Regions from separate parts of the Paeniglutamicibacter kerguelensis genome, predicted to be linked through region 2. Evidence: predicted binding sites of a transcription regulator. Region 2 holds the regulator's gene; the other holds the start of a gene.
What was found. The regulator LexA, encoded in region 2, represses DNA repair genes until DNA is damaged. The targets are predictions, from matches to a motif close to TCGAACANNTGTTCGA.

Region 1: a site for LexA is predicted at 6,243-6,258, ahead of xsc (sulfoacetaldehyde acetyltransferase). Genes of this name have one in related genera too.

What each region holds. Positions count from the first base shown of each region.
Region 1 covers NZ_JAGIOF010000004.1:203,840-211,438, reverse strand. The annotation lists gene JOF47_RS20370 (phosphotransacetylase) at 1-204, shown strand, start outside; gene JOF47_RS20365 (APC family permease) at 278-1,828, shown strand; gene JOF47_RS20360 (hypothetical protein) at 2,116-2,508, shown strand; gene JOF47_RS22410 (cobaltochelatase CobT-related protein) at 2,559-4,286, opposite strand; gene JOF47_RS20350 (AAA family ATPase) at 4,291-5,268, opposite strand; gene JOF47_RS20345 (IclR family transcriptional regulator) at 5,273-6,112, opposite strand; gene xsc (sulfoacetaldehyde acetyltransferase) at 6,305-7,599, shown strand, end outside.
Region 2 covers NZ_JAGIOF010000001.1:821,318-828,916, reverse strand. The annotation lists gene priA (bifunctional 1-(5-phosphoribosyl)-5-((5-phosphoribosylamino)methylideneamino)imidazole-4-carboxamide isomerase/phosphoribosylanthranilate isomerase PriA) at 96-839, opposite strand; gene JOF47_RS03670 (hypothetical protein) at 907-1,056, opposite strand; gene hisH (imidazole glycerol phosphate synthase subunit HisH) at 1,058-1,696, opposite strand; gene hisB (imidazoleglycerol-phosphate dehydratase HisB) at 1,697-2,317, opposite strand; gene JOF47_RS03655 (histidinol-phosphate transaminase) at 2,415-3,530, opposite strand; gene JOF47_RS03650 (LysM peptidoglycan-binding domain-containing protein) at 3,642-4,022, opposite strand; gene lexA (transcriptional repressor LexA) at 4,309-5,028, shown strand; gene JOF47_RS03640 (ATP-dependent DNA helicase) at 5,131-7,137, opposite strand; gene hflX (GTPase HflX) at 7,130-7,599, opposite strand, start outside.

The DNA of each region.
Region 1 (7,599 bases), on a different contig from region 2:
GGGCACGCCAACGTGTTCATCTTCCCGAACCTGGCCGCGGGCAACATCGGGTACAAAATCACCCAGCGCTTGGCGGGGGCGGAAGCCTACGGCCCGATCCTGCAGGGCTTGGCCGCACCGATCAACGACCTGTCCCGCGGCGCGTGCGTCGCGGACATCGTCAACGTTTCACTTATCAGCATGATGCAGTCCCAGAAATCGTGACCCTGTACGGTTCCCCAAGGACCGGTCATCACTTGCGATGGCACTCTAGCCATCCATCAAGAACGAGGTTCCAATGAAAGCGACAACAGATAAGCCGGTGGCGAACCCCATGGCCACGAGCCTGTCCGGTGCCGGAGACGACCAGCCCGAACGCATGCAAAAAACTCTCAAGGCCCGCTGGGTCTGGGCCATTGCCCTGGGCTCCGCAGTGGGCTGGGGCGCGTTCATTCTCCCCACCGACTGGTTGGCCATGGGCGGACCTCTCGGAGCGGTCTCAGGTTTCATGATCGGCGGTGCGCTCATGGTGCTCATTGCCGTCAGCTACGGATTCCTCATCAAGTCGTTCCCGGTGTCCGGCGGCGAATTGGCCTTTGCCTTAGTCGGCTTCGGGCGAACCCACGCCTTCTTCTGTGGTTGGTACCTGACCCTGGGCTACACCTGCATCGTGGCGCTGAATGCCTCGGCGCTGGCGCTGCTTTTCAGGAAGCTCATGCCGGACGTGGTCCAGCAGGGTTACCTGTACTCGGTGGCCGGCTGGGACGTGTATCTGGTGGAGGTCATCATTTCCATGGTTGCCCTGGCGGTCTTCGCCTACCTGAACATCCGCGGCACCGCACTGTCGGGCCAGATCCAGTTCATCGCCTGCGTCATCATGCTCGTTGCCGTCGCATGCATCCTGGTGGCAGTCATTGCCAGCCCGCAGGTCGTCTTCTCCAACGCGATGCCAGCCTTCCCCCAGGGAGTGAACCCGATTGCGGCCATTGCGGCGATCGTCGCAATCGCCCCGTGGGCCTTCATCGGCTTCGACAACGTGCCGCAGGCGGCCGAAGAATTCGATTTCCCGCCGTCCAAGGCCATGCGGCTGATCGTCCTGGCACTGCTCGCCGCGGCGCTGCTGTACGCGGCCATGATTGCCGCGGTGGCGATGGCCGCACCATGGGAAGCCCTGGTCGCCGGTGAATCTGCCTGGGGCACCGCGGACGCGCTGACCGGCGTGATGGGCGGAAGCGGTATGCTGCTGCTGACCATCGGCATCACCATGGGCGTGAGCACCGGACTGAACGGTTTCTACGTGTCGGCCAGCCGCATCCTGTTGGGCATGGGCCGCGCCCAAATGGTTCCGAAGATGTTTGCCCGACTGCACCCGAAGTACAAGACCCCCTACATCGGCATCATCTTCGTCGGCGCCGTATGCCTGATCAGTCCGTGGTTTGGCCGTGCGGCACTGACCTGGGTGGTTGACATGTCGGCCGTCGGTGTCACCGTCGCCTACCTCTACACCTGTCTGTGCGCGTTCCGCCTCTTCCGCACCACCGGGGCCCCGGTGCGCGAGGGTACCCTGGAAGGCACCAACTCGACGTCAAAGAAGGTGCTCAGCGCGCTTGGCGCGGTGACATCCATGGTCTTCATGGGTCTGTTGCTGATCCCCGGTTCCCCGGGCGCGCTGGGCAAGGAATCCATGCTGGCACTGGCTGTCTGGTCGCTGCTGGGCGTCGTTTTCTTCCTGATGCGCCGCAAGCACAACAAAACGCTGACCGACGACCAGGTCGACATCCTGGTGCTGGGAGCTCCGCGCCCCGAAGGCAGCGAACTCAAGTCCGCGAGCCGCCGGGCAACGGCCTAGAGCCCCAGGCAAAACCTACGGTGTGGTGTGCCGGGACAGCGACGGATGTCGCCGCCCCGGCACACCATACTTATGTGTTTGGGCGGCCGGCTCATAGCGCACCGCAGGAGGGACTATAGGAAACCGACCCCCCCCGCTGCTTGGGTTTTTCGGCGGAATGCGTTGTTAGGCTTTCGCCACAACACGCCGCAGGGGCCAGGGCTCCGGCCTGAGATCCCGGACAACGGCTGGATTGGGTGCGAGTAGTCTGGGGCGTGGATTGCTTGGGCACGCGTGAAAGGGATTCCATGATGAGGGCAGTTCCGGCGGTCATCGCATTCCTGGCCCTTGCCTGTGGATTGTTGCTTCCGCGTGTTGATGAGCTGTACATATCGGGCCACGTGGCGGCCCTGGTGCTGGCCTTTGCCGTGCCGGCCGCTCATGGCTGGATTGAACGGAATCGGGGCCGTAGCGGTGACGGTGCCCGGCGTTTCCTGTTCCCCGGAATGATGGTCCTCGCGGTGCTTTCCGCCGTTGCCAGTTCCATGTTGCTCGCCCTGGGCAGCGTGGAGGGGTCGGCCGGCGACATCGGCTGTTTCGCACTGTGGATCCTCTCCACCGCCGGCCTGCTCGGGCTGTCCCTTGCGGTGATCGACTTCGGGGATCGGCGCGCGGCGAAACCGCCCACCCGCGGCGCCTGACCGGTCGTTGGCCCGCGGTCGGAGTCCGACCCGGAGCGGCAGCGGTCCGTTCAGTGCGCCAAGCGAAGCGATCGTTCGAGCAGCCCCAGCAAGTCGCGGACGGATTCGGAGCCGCCTAAGCGTTCGGCGTCGAGGATCAGGTTGCGCCTGAAGTACGGGCTCATGTCCAGGCCCAGGCCGAGTCCTGCGATGCCGATTTCCCCCGCGGACTCGATCCCGCGCACCACCTGCGTGAGGTCGTGCTGCAGGTAGTTTTCGTCGTTTGCGTTGGCTGTGGCCCCGTCTGCGGGGCTGCCGTCGGAAATGACAATAAGGATCCTGCGTTCCTCCTCGCGCTTGGCCAGCCGGGAAGCGGCCCAGCGCACGGCCTCCCCGTCGACCCCCTCCCGGTACAGGGTCTGTTTCAGCATGGCGGCCAGGCCGTCACGTCCGGTGCGCCAGGAGGTTTCGGCGTCCTTGAAAATCAGGTGGTTCAGCTCGTTGAGGCGACCGGGGTTTCCCTGTGCGCCGGCCCGCCGCCAATCCTTCAGCGCCCGTCCGCCGTTCCATGCCCCGGTGGTGTAGCCGAGGACCTCGCAGGGAACCTCGATGCGCTCGAGCGCGCGCACCAGGACGTCGAGGAAGGCGGCGAGCCCCTCGGTGTGTTGTTTCATAGAGCCCGAGCAATCGACAAGGAACGTGAGTGTTGTGGCGGCCCGGGGTTCGAGGCGTTGGGTCTTGAAGAGCCTGCGTTCGACGGGGGAGGCCACCAATTGGGTCAGCCGCGAGCCGTCCAGCACCCCTTCCTCCTTGCCCGAGTCGAAACCGGATTCCTCCGGCACGCAGAGCAACGCCTGCAGGCGTTTGGCAAGGAGCTGCACGTTCACGGCCTCGGTGTGCACGCGGGCGGCAACACGTTCGCGGTATCCCTGAAGCAATTCCTTGCGCACCAACGACGCGGCCCGGAGTTCCTTGTCGTAGGCCCGGGTGAAAACCGTGTATCCCTGCGTGGAACCGGACAGCGCGGCGCTGGTGCCGGATGCCGCCGTGCCGATCTGCGTGGCCTCATGTTCCACGTCCAACAGCAGGGCGAACGCCGATTCCCTGGCCCTCCCGTCTTTCGCCTTGGGCTTGGGTTTCTGCCGGGCCTCGAGGGCGTCGACGTTTTCGGCCACCAGCTCGGCAATCTTCAGGGCGGCTGTAGCGAAGGCGCATTGGTCTTCCCGGTGCCGGCGCAGGGCCGGAAGCAGGTGGCCCAGCGAGCCGGCGAGGTTGGCCCGGGTGGATTCGATCATGTCCTCGGATTCCTCGACGACGGGTTCGCCGGTGATCCTTGAGCGGGTGACCTGGAAGATTGTGTACAGCAAGATGCCGAGGGCGGTTTCGGTGAACCCCGAGGCCAGGTATTCCTTTGACCAGGTCTCGTGGCTCAGGCGGAGGTTGGCGAGCACCCCGGGAAGGTCCGCGAGGGATTCGCAGCGGAATTGTTCGAGGACCTCGAACACCAGTCTGGCACTGGGGGATTCGGGTAGGGCCGCGCGGTGCATTGCCGCGTCCGAATGCAGCACACGCAATGCCATGCCGTCGCTGGCGCCCCTGAAAGATTCGAAGGATGCCGTCTCGGGGGGTGGATAGAGGTGCGGGGCGTTCAATGCCAGGATGTTGGTCCCGCGGTAGACATGCCGTCCGAGCAGGTCCAGCGCCGGGTCCCGGGCCAGGGCGCGCAGGCTGGCCGCGCACAGCTGCCGGATTTCCTGGGTCCGGCGTTCTGAGGCAAGCTGCGCGCCCGCGGCACCCACGTCCCTAGACTCCGGCCGGGACGAGCGCGAACGACTCGTCGAGTTCGGAGGCGAAGCACCGCTGGTAGTACTCGGAGATGGTGAAGCGTTCGGCCTCGTCGCACTTGTTGACGAAGGAAAGCCGGAAGGCCAGGCCCGGGTCGCGGAAGATCGAGATGTTCTCCGCCCAGGTGATCACCGTGCGCGGGGACATGAGCGTGGAGATGTCGCCGGCGGCAAAGCCGTCGCGGGTCAGCGTGGCGACCTGCACCATGGAGCGGATTAGTTCCATGCCGTTGGCGTCGGCAAGCGCCGGGACACGGGCCGCGACGATCTGCGCCTCGTCCTCGAGGGGCAGGTAGTTCAGCGCCGCCACGATGTTCCAGCGGTCCAGCTGCGCATGGTTCAGCCGCTGCACCCCGTGGTACATGCCGTTGAGGTTGCCCAGTCCCACGGTGTTGGACGTGGCAAAAAGCCTGAAGTGCGGGTGCGGGTGGATGACCCGGTTCTGGTCGGTCAGCGTGAAGCTGCCCTCGCGCTCCAGCAGGCGCTGGATCACGAACATCACGTCCGGGCGCCCGGCGTCGTATTCGTCGAAGATCAAGGCCATGGGCTGGACCATCGCCCAGGGCACCACGCCCTCCTGGAACTGGGTGGCGGGTTGGCCGTCCCGGACGACCACGGTGTCCTTGCCGACCAGGTCCAGCCGGCTGATGTGCCCGTCCAGGTTCACGCGCATGGCGGGCCAGTTCAGCCGGGCGGCGACTTGTTCGATGTGGGTGGATTTCCCGGTGCCGTGCAATCCCTGGACCATGACGCGGCTGTTGTGCGTGAAGCCGGCCAGGATGGCCAGGGTGGTGTCGCGGTTGAAACGGTAGGCGGGATCGATCTGCGGTACGTGTTCGGTGCGTTCGGCGAACTTGGCGACGCGCAGGTCGCTGTCGATGCCGAAGACCTCGCGCACCGACACGGGGGACTGGCCGGGCGCCTGGATCTCGTTCATTTCCTCACCACCCGACCACAAGCGGTTCGGATTCCGGGGAACCCAGGTCCGCGTGGTCCTCGATGCGGGCGATGCTTTCCGCGGCCAGCCGCAGGGCCGGCAGCAGCTTGATCAGGTCGTCGGTGCTCTTGCGCATCATCGGCGCCTGCACCGCCACGCAAAGGTTCGAGCGCCCGGAGGAGTTCGGGACCAGGACGGCCAAGCAGACCAGCCCGTCGAGGAACTCCTGGCGGTCCAGCGCGTAACCGTGGAGGCGGATCTGGTCGAGTTCGGCCTCTATCTCGGCCGTGTCGGTGAGGGTGTGGGCGGTGAAGCGCTGCAGGGCCCCGGTGGCAAGCACGCGTTCGCGCTGCGTGGGGCCGAACTGGGAAAGGATCATCTTTCCGCTGGCCGAGCAGTGCACCGGTACGCGCGAGCCCGGACCCAGATGGACGCGAATAGGTTCGTTGGTTTCCACTCGGTCAAGGTAGATGACCTCGTTGCCGGACAGTGCCGTGATGTTGCAGCTTTCGCCGATCTCGTCGACCAGGCGGCGCAGGATCGCGTGGCGGGTCCCGTAGCGGGTGTCGTTCAGCAGCACGTCCTCGGCCATGCGCCGCATGCGAGAGCCCGTCCCGTAATGCCGGCCGTCGCTCTGCCGGGTCAGCAGGTTAGCGCCTTCCAACTGCTGCAGCATGCGGTGCAGCGTCGGCTTGGGCAGGCCCGTCTGGTCAACCAATGACTGCAGCGTAAAGAGCTGGTCGCGGGTGGTGATCAGCTCGAGCAACGCGAACAGCCGAAGGGCCGGGGTTTCCCCCTGGACGGCACCCGCGGGTCCGAGTTCCGGTTCCGTGAGGTTTTCCATGATTGGTCCGATCTGCCGATATGCGAAGTTTCATTAAATCGTATCAGTGAGAAGAATAAATGGAACAGGGGGTTGACGGATGTGATTTGGATCGCATAGTTTTGTCATTAATCCCGCTTTTGGGAACAAAACGAACCATTTTTTGGAACTTTGCCCGATGGTGAGGTTTCGATACCCCGAAGGAGAGTAGTTATGACCGAAAAGGCCACTTCCCGCGAAGTAACCAAGGGCGCCCAGAAGATGACGTCGTCGGAAGCCTTCGTTGAGACCCTGGTGTCCAACGACGTCACCGACATCTTCGGCATCATGGGCTCCGCGTTCATGGATGCCATGGACATCTTCGCCCCGGCCGGCATCCGCCTGGTCCCCGTGGTCCACGAGCAGGGCGCGGCACACATGGCCGACGGCTATGCACGGGCCTCCGGCCGCCACGGCGTGGTCATCGGCCAGAATGGCCCCGGCATCTCCAACTGCGTCACCGGCATCGCCGCGGCCTACTGGGCACACAGCCCGGTCGTCATCATCACCCCGGAGGCCGGAACCAACACCATCGGCCTGGGCGGCTTCCAGGAAGCAAACCAGCTCCCGATGTTCCAGGAGTTCACCAAGTACCAGGGCCACGTGACCCACCCGAACCGCATGGCGGAATTCACCGCACGCTGCTTCGACCGCGCCATGAGCGAAAACGGCCCGACCCAGCTGAACATCCCGCGCGACTACTTCTACGGCGAATCGATCACCGAGATCCCGGCCCCGCGCCGCGTGGACCGCGGCGCCGGCGGCACCAAGTCCCTCGACGAGGCCATCGATCTGCTGTCGACCGCCAAGTTCCCCGTCATCGTTTCCGGCGGCGGCGTGGTCATGGCCGACGGCGTGGAGGAATGCAAGGCGCTGGCCGAGCGCCTCGGCGCACCGGTGGTCAACAGCTACCAGCACAACGACTCCTTCCCGGCCAGCCACCCGCTCTGGGCGGGCCCGCTGGGCTACCAGGGATCCAAGGCCGGCATGAAGCTGATCTCGCAGGCCGACGTCGTGATCGCCCTCGGCACCCGGCTTGGCCCGTTCGGCACCCTGCCGCAGTACGGCCAGGCCTACTGGCCCACCGAGGCCAAGATCATCCAGATCGACGCGGACCACACCAAGCTCGGTCTGGTCAAGAAGATCGCCGTAGGCATCACCGGCGACGCCAAGGCCGTGGCCATCGAACTGGCCAAACGACTCGAGGGCAAGACCCTGGCCTCCGACAGCACCAAGGACGAGCGCGCGGCAACCATCAAGGCCGAGAAGGAAGCCTGGGAGCAGGAGCTCTCCGAGTGGACCCATGAGCAGGACGAATACTCGCTCGACGTCATCGCCGAGGCCGAAGGCGAGGAAGGCAACTGGCTGCACCCGCGCCAGGTGCTTCGCGAACTGGAAAAGGCGATGCCGGAAGACGTCATGGTCTCCACCGACATCGGAAACATTAACTCGGTTGCCCACAGCTACCT
Region 2 (7,599 bases):
CCCTGATTCCCTACTGCCACGCAGAACTCGGCGCGGGCGGCGGGGTGCTTGGTGTGGTGCAACTCGCCCGCAGATGAGGGGCGTGCGGGTGGATGTCAGCGGCGGCCCGCGACATCCAGTGCCTCGGGCATGGTGAACTTGCCCGCGTAGAGCGCCTTGCCCACGATGGCCCCCTCAACGCCCAACGGGACCAGTTCGCGCAGCACGCGAAGGTCCTCGAGGCTGGAGATGCCGCCGGAGGCGATAACGGGCTTGGAGGTGCGTGCGCACATCTCGCGCAGCAGTTCCACGTTCGGGCCGCGCAGGGTTCCGTCCTTCGTCACGTCGGTGACGACGTAGCGGGCACATCCGGCGTCCTCAAGGCGGGCCAGGACCTCCCAGATGTCGCCGCCTTCCTTGGTCCAGCCTCGGCCGGCCAGGGTGGTTCCTCGCACGTCCAGGCCGACAGCGATCTTGTCGCCGTGGCGGGCGATGGCGCGGGCGGTCCACTCCGGGTTCTCGAGGGCAGCGGTGCCCAGGTTCACGCGGGTGGCGCCGAATTCCAGCGCCCGCTCCAGCGACTCGTCGTCGCGGATGCCGCCGGAAAGCTCGACCTTGATGCTCAGTTCCTCGGCAACGCGGCGCAGGATCTCGGTGTTGTGGCCGCGGCCGAAGGCTGCGTCAAGGTCCACCAGGTGGACCCATTCGGCGCCGGCGTTCTGCCAGGCAAGTGCGGCCTCCAAGGGGTCGCCGTAACCGGTTTCGGATCCGGCTTCACCCTGGACCAGGCGGACCGCCTGGCCGTCGGCCACGTCGACGGCGGGGAGCAGTTCGAGGATGGGGTTTTGCGTGTTGGTCATGATCAATCCTTAGGTTTTTCCGGGCCGTCGGCCCTGCCGAAACCGCTTGGGTGCCGGCTCAAGGTTCTCAGAAGGTCAGTAGGTATCCGGCGATCAGGGCCATGCCGGCGAGGATCCAGCAGGCAATGATCCAGGAGATGTGTGCCCGTTGCTGGCGCAGCGAAATTGCGCCGCCGGCCAGCAGCCCGGCCAACAGCATGAGCAAGATCGTCCACATGTTAGAGGGTCTCCAACCAGTTGCGCAGCAATTGCGCACCGGCTTCGCCGGACTTCTCGGGGTGGAACTGCAGGGCGCACAGCGGGCCGTTTTCCACGCCGGCCACGAAGGGGACCCCGTGTTCCGACCAGGTCACCTGCGGCGGGAGCATCTTAGGCTGGGCCACGTCGAAGTTCCATTCCTGCACCGCGTAGGAGTGCACAAAGTAGAAGCGTTCGTTTTCGATGCCCTTGAAGAGCTTGCTGCCTTCCGGGGGCGTGACGGTGTTCCATCCCATGTGCGGGACGACGGGTGCCTTGAGCAGCTCCACGGTGCCCGGCCATTCGCCCATGCCCGGGGTGCGCACCCCGTGTTCAACGCCTTCTTCAAAGAAGATCTGGTGTCCAACGCAGATGCCAAGGACCGGTCGGCCGCCGGCGATGCGGCGTCCGATCCAGCGGATGGCCCCGACATCGTTGAGCGCCTGCATGACCGCGGCGTAGGCGCCGACGCCCGGGACAAAGAGTCCGTCGCAGTTGAGGATGTCGTCGGGCTTTGCCGAGAGCGTTACCTCGGCCCCGGCCGCCTCAAGTGCACGCACCGCGGAGCGGACGTTGCCCGACCCGTAGTCAAGAACAGTGACTTTCTTGCGCTCGGCCATTTACAGCGCACCCTTGGTGGAAGGGATGGCGTTGCCGATGCGGGCATCGGGCTCCACGGCTTCGCGCAGTGCGCGGGCGAAGGCCTTGAACTGGGCCTCGACGATGTGGTGCGGGTCCCGGCCGCCGATCACGGTCATGTGCAGGCAGATCTGGGCGTGCAGGGTGAGCGCCTCGAAGACGTGGCGGGTCAGCGAACCGGTGAAGTGTCCGCCGATGAGGTGGTATTCCTGTCCCGCGGGCTCGCCGGTGTGCACCAGGTAGGGTCGACCGGAGATGTCGACGACGGCGTTTGCCAGTGCCTCGTCCAGCGGAACCGTGGCTTCACCGAAGCGGCGGATGCCCGCCTTGTTGCCTAGCGCGGTGCGCAGGACCTCACCGATGGTGATGGCAACGTCCTCGACGGTGTGGTGCACGTCGATGTGGGTGTCGCCGGTGGCGCGCACCGTGAGGTCGATCAGCGAATGCTTGGAAAGTGCGGTCAGCATGTGGTCGTAGAACGGAACACTGGTGCTGATTTCGGAACGGCCGGTGCCGTCCAAATCGAGTTCGACAAAGACGGAGGACTCGCTGGTGGTGCGTTCGAGGCGAGCGCGACGACCCGTGAGTTTTTCGGCAGACATGCACATTCCTTTTGATCAGGCGTTTAGACGAGGATGTGAGGCACGGGGATGGGGACACGGATATGTCCGGCGCAACCCCGCACCTATGAGTTTAGCGTTAGTGCCCGTGCGGACCCTGATTGAGCAGTTCTTCCAAGCGGACCAGGAACGCCGTGGTTTCGGCTTCGGTGCCGGCCGTGACGCGCAGGTGGCCGGGGATGCCGACATCGCGGATGATGACTCCGGCTTCCAGCAGGCCCTCCCAGATGTACCGGGGGTTCTCGAGGCCGCCGAAGAACACGAAGTTCGAGTCCGACGACGCAGGGTTCAAGCCCATGCGGGTCAGCTCGTTGACGATCCGGTCGCGCTGGGACTTGATGTCCTCGACGTTGGCCAGCAGCGCCTCGACGTGCTTGAGCGCGGCATTGGCCGTCGCCTGGGTCACCGCCGAAAGGTGGTACGGCAGACGGACCAAGCGGATGGCATCGGTGACCTCGGGAGCGGCGGCGAGGTAACCAACCCTGGCCCCGGCCAGGGCGAAGGCCTTGGACATGGTGCGTGAGACGATCAAGCGCTCGCGGCCCGGCAACAGGGACAGCGCCGACAGGGTTCCGTTGTGGGCAAATTCCGCGTAGGCCTCATCCACGATGATGATGGCATTGCTTGCGGCACCGGCCTCGTAGACGGCCTCGACGACATCCAGGCCCAGGGCCGTACCCGTCGGGTTGTTGGGTGAGCAAAGGAAAACGATGTTGGGTGCCGCGGCGCGCACCTGTTCCGCGGCATCGGCTGCGGACAGGGCATAGCCCTCGGAGCGAACACCGGCAATGTATGCGGTGTCGGTTCCGCTGGCCAGCAGCGGGTACATCGAATAGGTGGGAGGGAATCCCATGACCGTGCGGCCCGGTCCGCCGAATGCCTGCAGGATTTGTTGCAGCACTTCATTGGATCCGTTTGCCGCCCAGATATTCTCGGCATTCAGGTCGTGGCCGAGGTAGGCTGCCAGGCGCTCACGCAACTCGGTGAATTCACGGTCGGGGTAGCGATTAAGTCCCAGCGCCGCAGCGGACACTTCCTCGACGATCGCGCGATGAACGGCTTCGGGCAACGGATGGGTGTTTTCATTGACGTTCAGCTGGATCGGTACGTCAATTTGGGGTGCGCCGTAGGGTTCAAGACCTTGAAGATTCTCTCGCAGGGGCAATTTTGCCAGGCGATTTAGCCGTTCATTCACCCCATAAGTCTAGGGCGCGCGGTCCAAGGCATCAGAATCAGCAATGTGGAACGGGGTAACAATCGGTTCGCAATGACGCGGGGGTCACATCCGCCGTCTGCGGGGCGGCAGCTAGCGTGCCGTTGGAATGTAGAGTTCCGTTCCCGCGTACAGGACGTCTCCCTCAAGGTTGTTGATTTCGGCGATCTGGCGCACCGCTTCGCGGGGGTCAAGCTGGGGCGCGAACTGGCGAGCCAGCCCCCAGAGCGTGTCGCCTTCGATCACGGTGACACTGAGGGCGGCGACACCCACGGGCACGTCGGCAGAGGCCTTGGCCGGTGACAGGAACAAGCCGAGAAGCATGAGTACACCCATGCTGGCCATGAAGATCGGCATGGCGATCAAAACGAATTTCCCGCGGCGCGTCAACCGCAGCGGAGCCTCCTGCGGTGCGTGGTACGCGATGGGATCCGGAACGAGGTGGAGCGGGGCCGAGAGAGCAGAGTTTGCCATGTCTTTGCCTTTCCTTAGAGATACGACGGGCCGATGCGAGTGGGCCACAAATCGAACAAGCTTCTATCGTTCGAACACATTTTTCGAATATGTGTTCGTAGTTCGCAAGTTATTTCTAGCACTTTTCAACGACACGTGTCCAGATCGGTTCGAACAAATCTTTGAAAGGGTCGCCGCCGTCCACTAAGATAAGTGTTGTGGAACGGTGAATTCACTTCATCACTCCGCACCGACAAATTGCGGAACGCGCGGGCCAACCGCCGACGATCGGGATGAGGCACACAGAATGACGACCGAACAACGAACCCCTCGGCGAGACGCGAAGAGCCTGACCATTCGCCAGAAAAAGGTTCTCGAAACGATCCAGCGCTCGGTCAGTGCCAACGGCTACCCGCCTTCCATGCGAGAGATCGGTGACGCGGTGGGCCTGGCCAGCCTCTCGAGCGTGACGCATCAGCTGAGCCAGCTCGAAAAGCTTGGCTATATCCGTCGCGATCCCCGACGTCCGCGCGCCATGGAAATCCTGCTGCCTTTGCAACTCAAATCCGACACGAAACTTGAAGTGGTTTCCGGTCAGGCCGAGCTCAAGGCCGCGAACGGAATGAATGTCTCGGAACTGACCACTTCGGCGGATACCGCCATGGTTCCATTGGTGGGCCGAATTGCTGCGGGCAACCCGATCCTCGCTGACCAGGCAGTGGAAGACGTGTTTGCGTTGCCGCGCCAGCTCGTAGGTCATGGCGAACTTTTCATGCTCAAGGTCAGCGGCGATTCCATGATCGATGCCGCCATTTGCGATGGCGACTGGGTTGTCGTGCGACGTCAGCAAACAGCAGTCAACGGCGACATCGTTGCGGCGCTGCTCGACGACGAAGCCACGGTGAAAACCTTCCGCCAGCGAGATGGCCACACCTGGCTGCTGCCCCAGAACTCCCGCTACGAACCGATCCTCGGTGACGCGGCAACGGTCATGGGCAAAGTGGTTTCGGTCATGCGCTCCATCTAGGGACGTCACAGGCATATCAATGAGGAAGGGGCCGGTCGAATCGACCGGCCCCTTCCTCATTGGTTTATTGACGCCTGCGCTCCCAATGGACCGCAATGTCTCCTAGGTTTCGTTGAGCCGTTCCAGCGCGGCCAACACCGTCGGCTTGTCCGGGGTGGCCCACAATGGCGGCAAAGAGGCCCGCAGGAAGCTTCCATAGCGTTCCGTTGCCAGACGCGAGTCCAGGACGGCCACGACTCCGCGGTCGTTGACCGAACGAATCAAGCGTCCCGCACCCTGTGCCAACCTGACAGCGGCGTGGCTCGCCGCCACGGCCATGAACCCGTTGCCGCCGTGTTTGGCGACATCCCGGCTGCGAGCCGAGGAAAGCGGGTCGTCGGGCCGGGGGAACGGGATCTTGTCGATGATCACCAGGCGGCACGCGTTGCCCGGCACGTCGACGCCCTGCCACAGGGTCATGGTTCCGAAGAGGCAGGTGTCCGGTTCGGCGGAGAACTGGTCGACCAAGGCCTTCATGCTTGATTCGCCCTGGCACAAAATCGGAATGTCCAACCGAGAACGCAGGATCTCGGCTGCTTCCTCCGCTGCGCGGCGCGAGGTGAACAGCGCCAGGGCCCCTCCCCCGGAAGCCTTGATGAGGTCTTCGATCTCGCTGAGCATTTCCTGCGACATCTGGCGCCCCGGCTTGGGCAGGTGCTTTGCCACATACAGGATGCCCTGCTTGGGGTAGTCGAAGGGGCTTCCCACATCGACGCCGTTCCATGTTGGTGCGCCGTCGCCGACCAATCCCAAGGCGCCGGCGACGGGCTCGAAGGCCGCCCCGATGGCCAGGGTGGCGCTGGTCAGGATGACGGTGCGACCATCAAAGAGGCCCTCACGAAGCTTGCCGGCGACCGACAGGGGTGCGACATTGAGCGTCGGCTGGCTCGACTCGTCCGGCTGGACGTAGCCCTCCCCCGGGCTGAAATGCCCCGGGCGCGAAGCCCAGATGACTTCCCGCTCCTCGGTCATTTCAAGCATCTTGGTGCACTGCTCCACCAGGTACATGACCTGCGAACGAGCCATCTGCCGTCCGCCGTCCGCCGGCGCATTGGCCTCGGGCTTCGAATCCGAAAGGACCACGCGTGCGGCCTCGGCGATCTGGTTGATCGCTGCTTCTTGTTCCTCGTTGAGGCCGCGGGCCATCAAGCCCGTAGGGACGCCTTCGAGGCTGCGCTGCAGCGCCTTGGCCCCCTGGTTCAGCGCGTCGACGCTTACCGCGCAATGCTTGCGGGCCGCCGAGGCGGCGGTCTGGACCATGTTGACCGACAGCGGGCGGGTCACCGAACTTGTCACCCGGTCCTGCAGTTCGTGGGCCTCATCGATGATGACCGTGTCGAAGTCCGGCAGCACGGCCAGGCCCTCGAACGCCGACACCGCGAGCATTGCGTGGTTGGTGATCACCACGTCGGCATCGGCCGCGCGGGCGCGGGCCATCTCGCTGAAGCAATCGGAAGCCATCGGGCATTTCTGGGATCCCAGGCAGTCCATGGCACTGACCGAGACCTGGCGCCAAGCCTTGTCGCTGACGCCCGGTGTCAGGTCGTCGCGGTCACCGGTTTCGGTGCGCTCGGCCCATTGGCGCAGGCGCACGACTTCCTGCCCGAGTGCGGAGGACGGGCCGTCCGCGTAGCCGCCGGCCACCGGGGCGTCGGATTCGATCGAGAACAGCGTTCCCTCGTCGTCGTCCGGGTAGCCGCCGCCGAGCTTGTACTGGCACACGTAATTGGAGCGGCCCTTGACCAAGGCCACCTCCATCTCGCGGGGCAGCTCATCCTTCAGCGACTTCAAGAGCCGCGGAACGTCGCGTCCTACAATCTGGGCTTGGAGGGCCAGCGTTGCGGTCGAAATCACCACGGGCTTTTCCGAGTCCAGGGCGTGCGCAAGGGCCGGAACCAGGTAAGCCATCGACTTTCCGGTTCCGGTCCCGGCCTGCACCAAAAGGTGCTCGCCGGTTTCCATGGCGCGCACGACCTGTTTTGCCATCTCGTGCTGGCCCGGCCTGCTCTGCCCGCCCATCGAGGACACCGCAGCGTCCAACAGGGCTATGACTTGTGATTCCTCAGCCATGAATACTAAATTGCTCCACTTCCGCGGCCATGCCCTCGCGCACCTTGACCATCATGCGCGTCCCGTTTTCGGTGTGTTCGATGGCCAAGATTTCAGCCTCGGCGCCGTGGAGCTTATTGACCACGTCGCCTCGATCGTAGGGGATCATCAATTCTAGTTGGACATTGGGCCGCGGAATTGCCGCACTGATCTTCTGCAGCAGTTCTTCGATGCCGTCACCGGTGCGGGCCGAGACAATCACGTGGTTCGGCTCGCGTTGGCGCAGGCGCTCCACCACGAAGGGGTCGGCCACATCCGCCTTGTTCAACACAATGATTTCGGGGATGTTCCGGGCATCGATGTCGTTGAGCACCGTGCGCACCGCCTGGATTTGCCCTTCCGGGTCCGGGTGCGCCGCGTCGACCACGTGCAGGATCAGGTCCGCGTCCGCGATCTCCTCGAGCGTGGAACGGAACGCCTCCA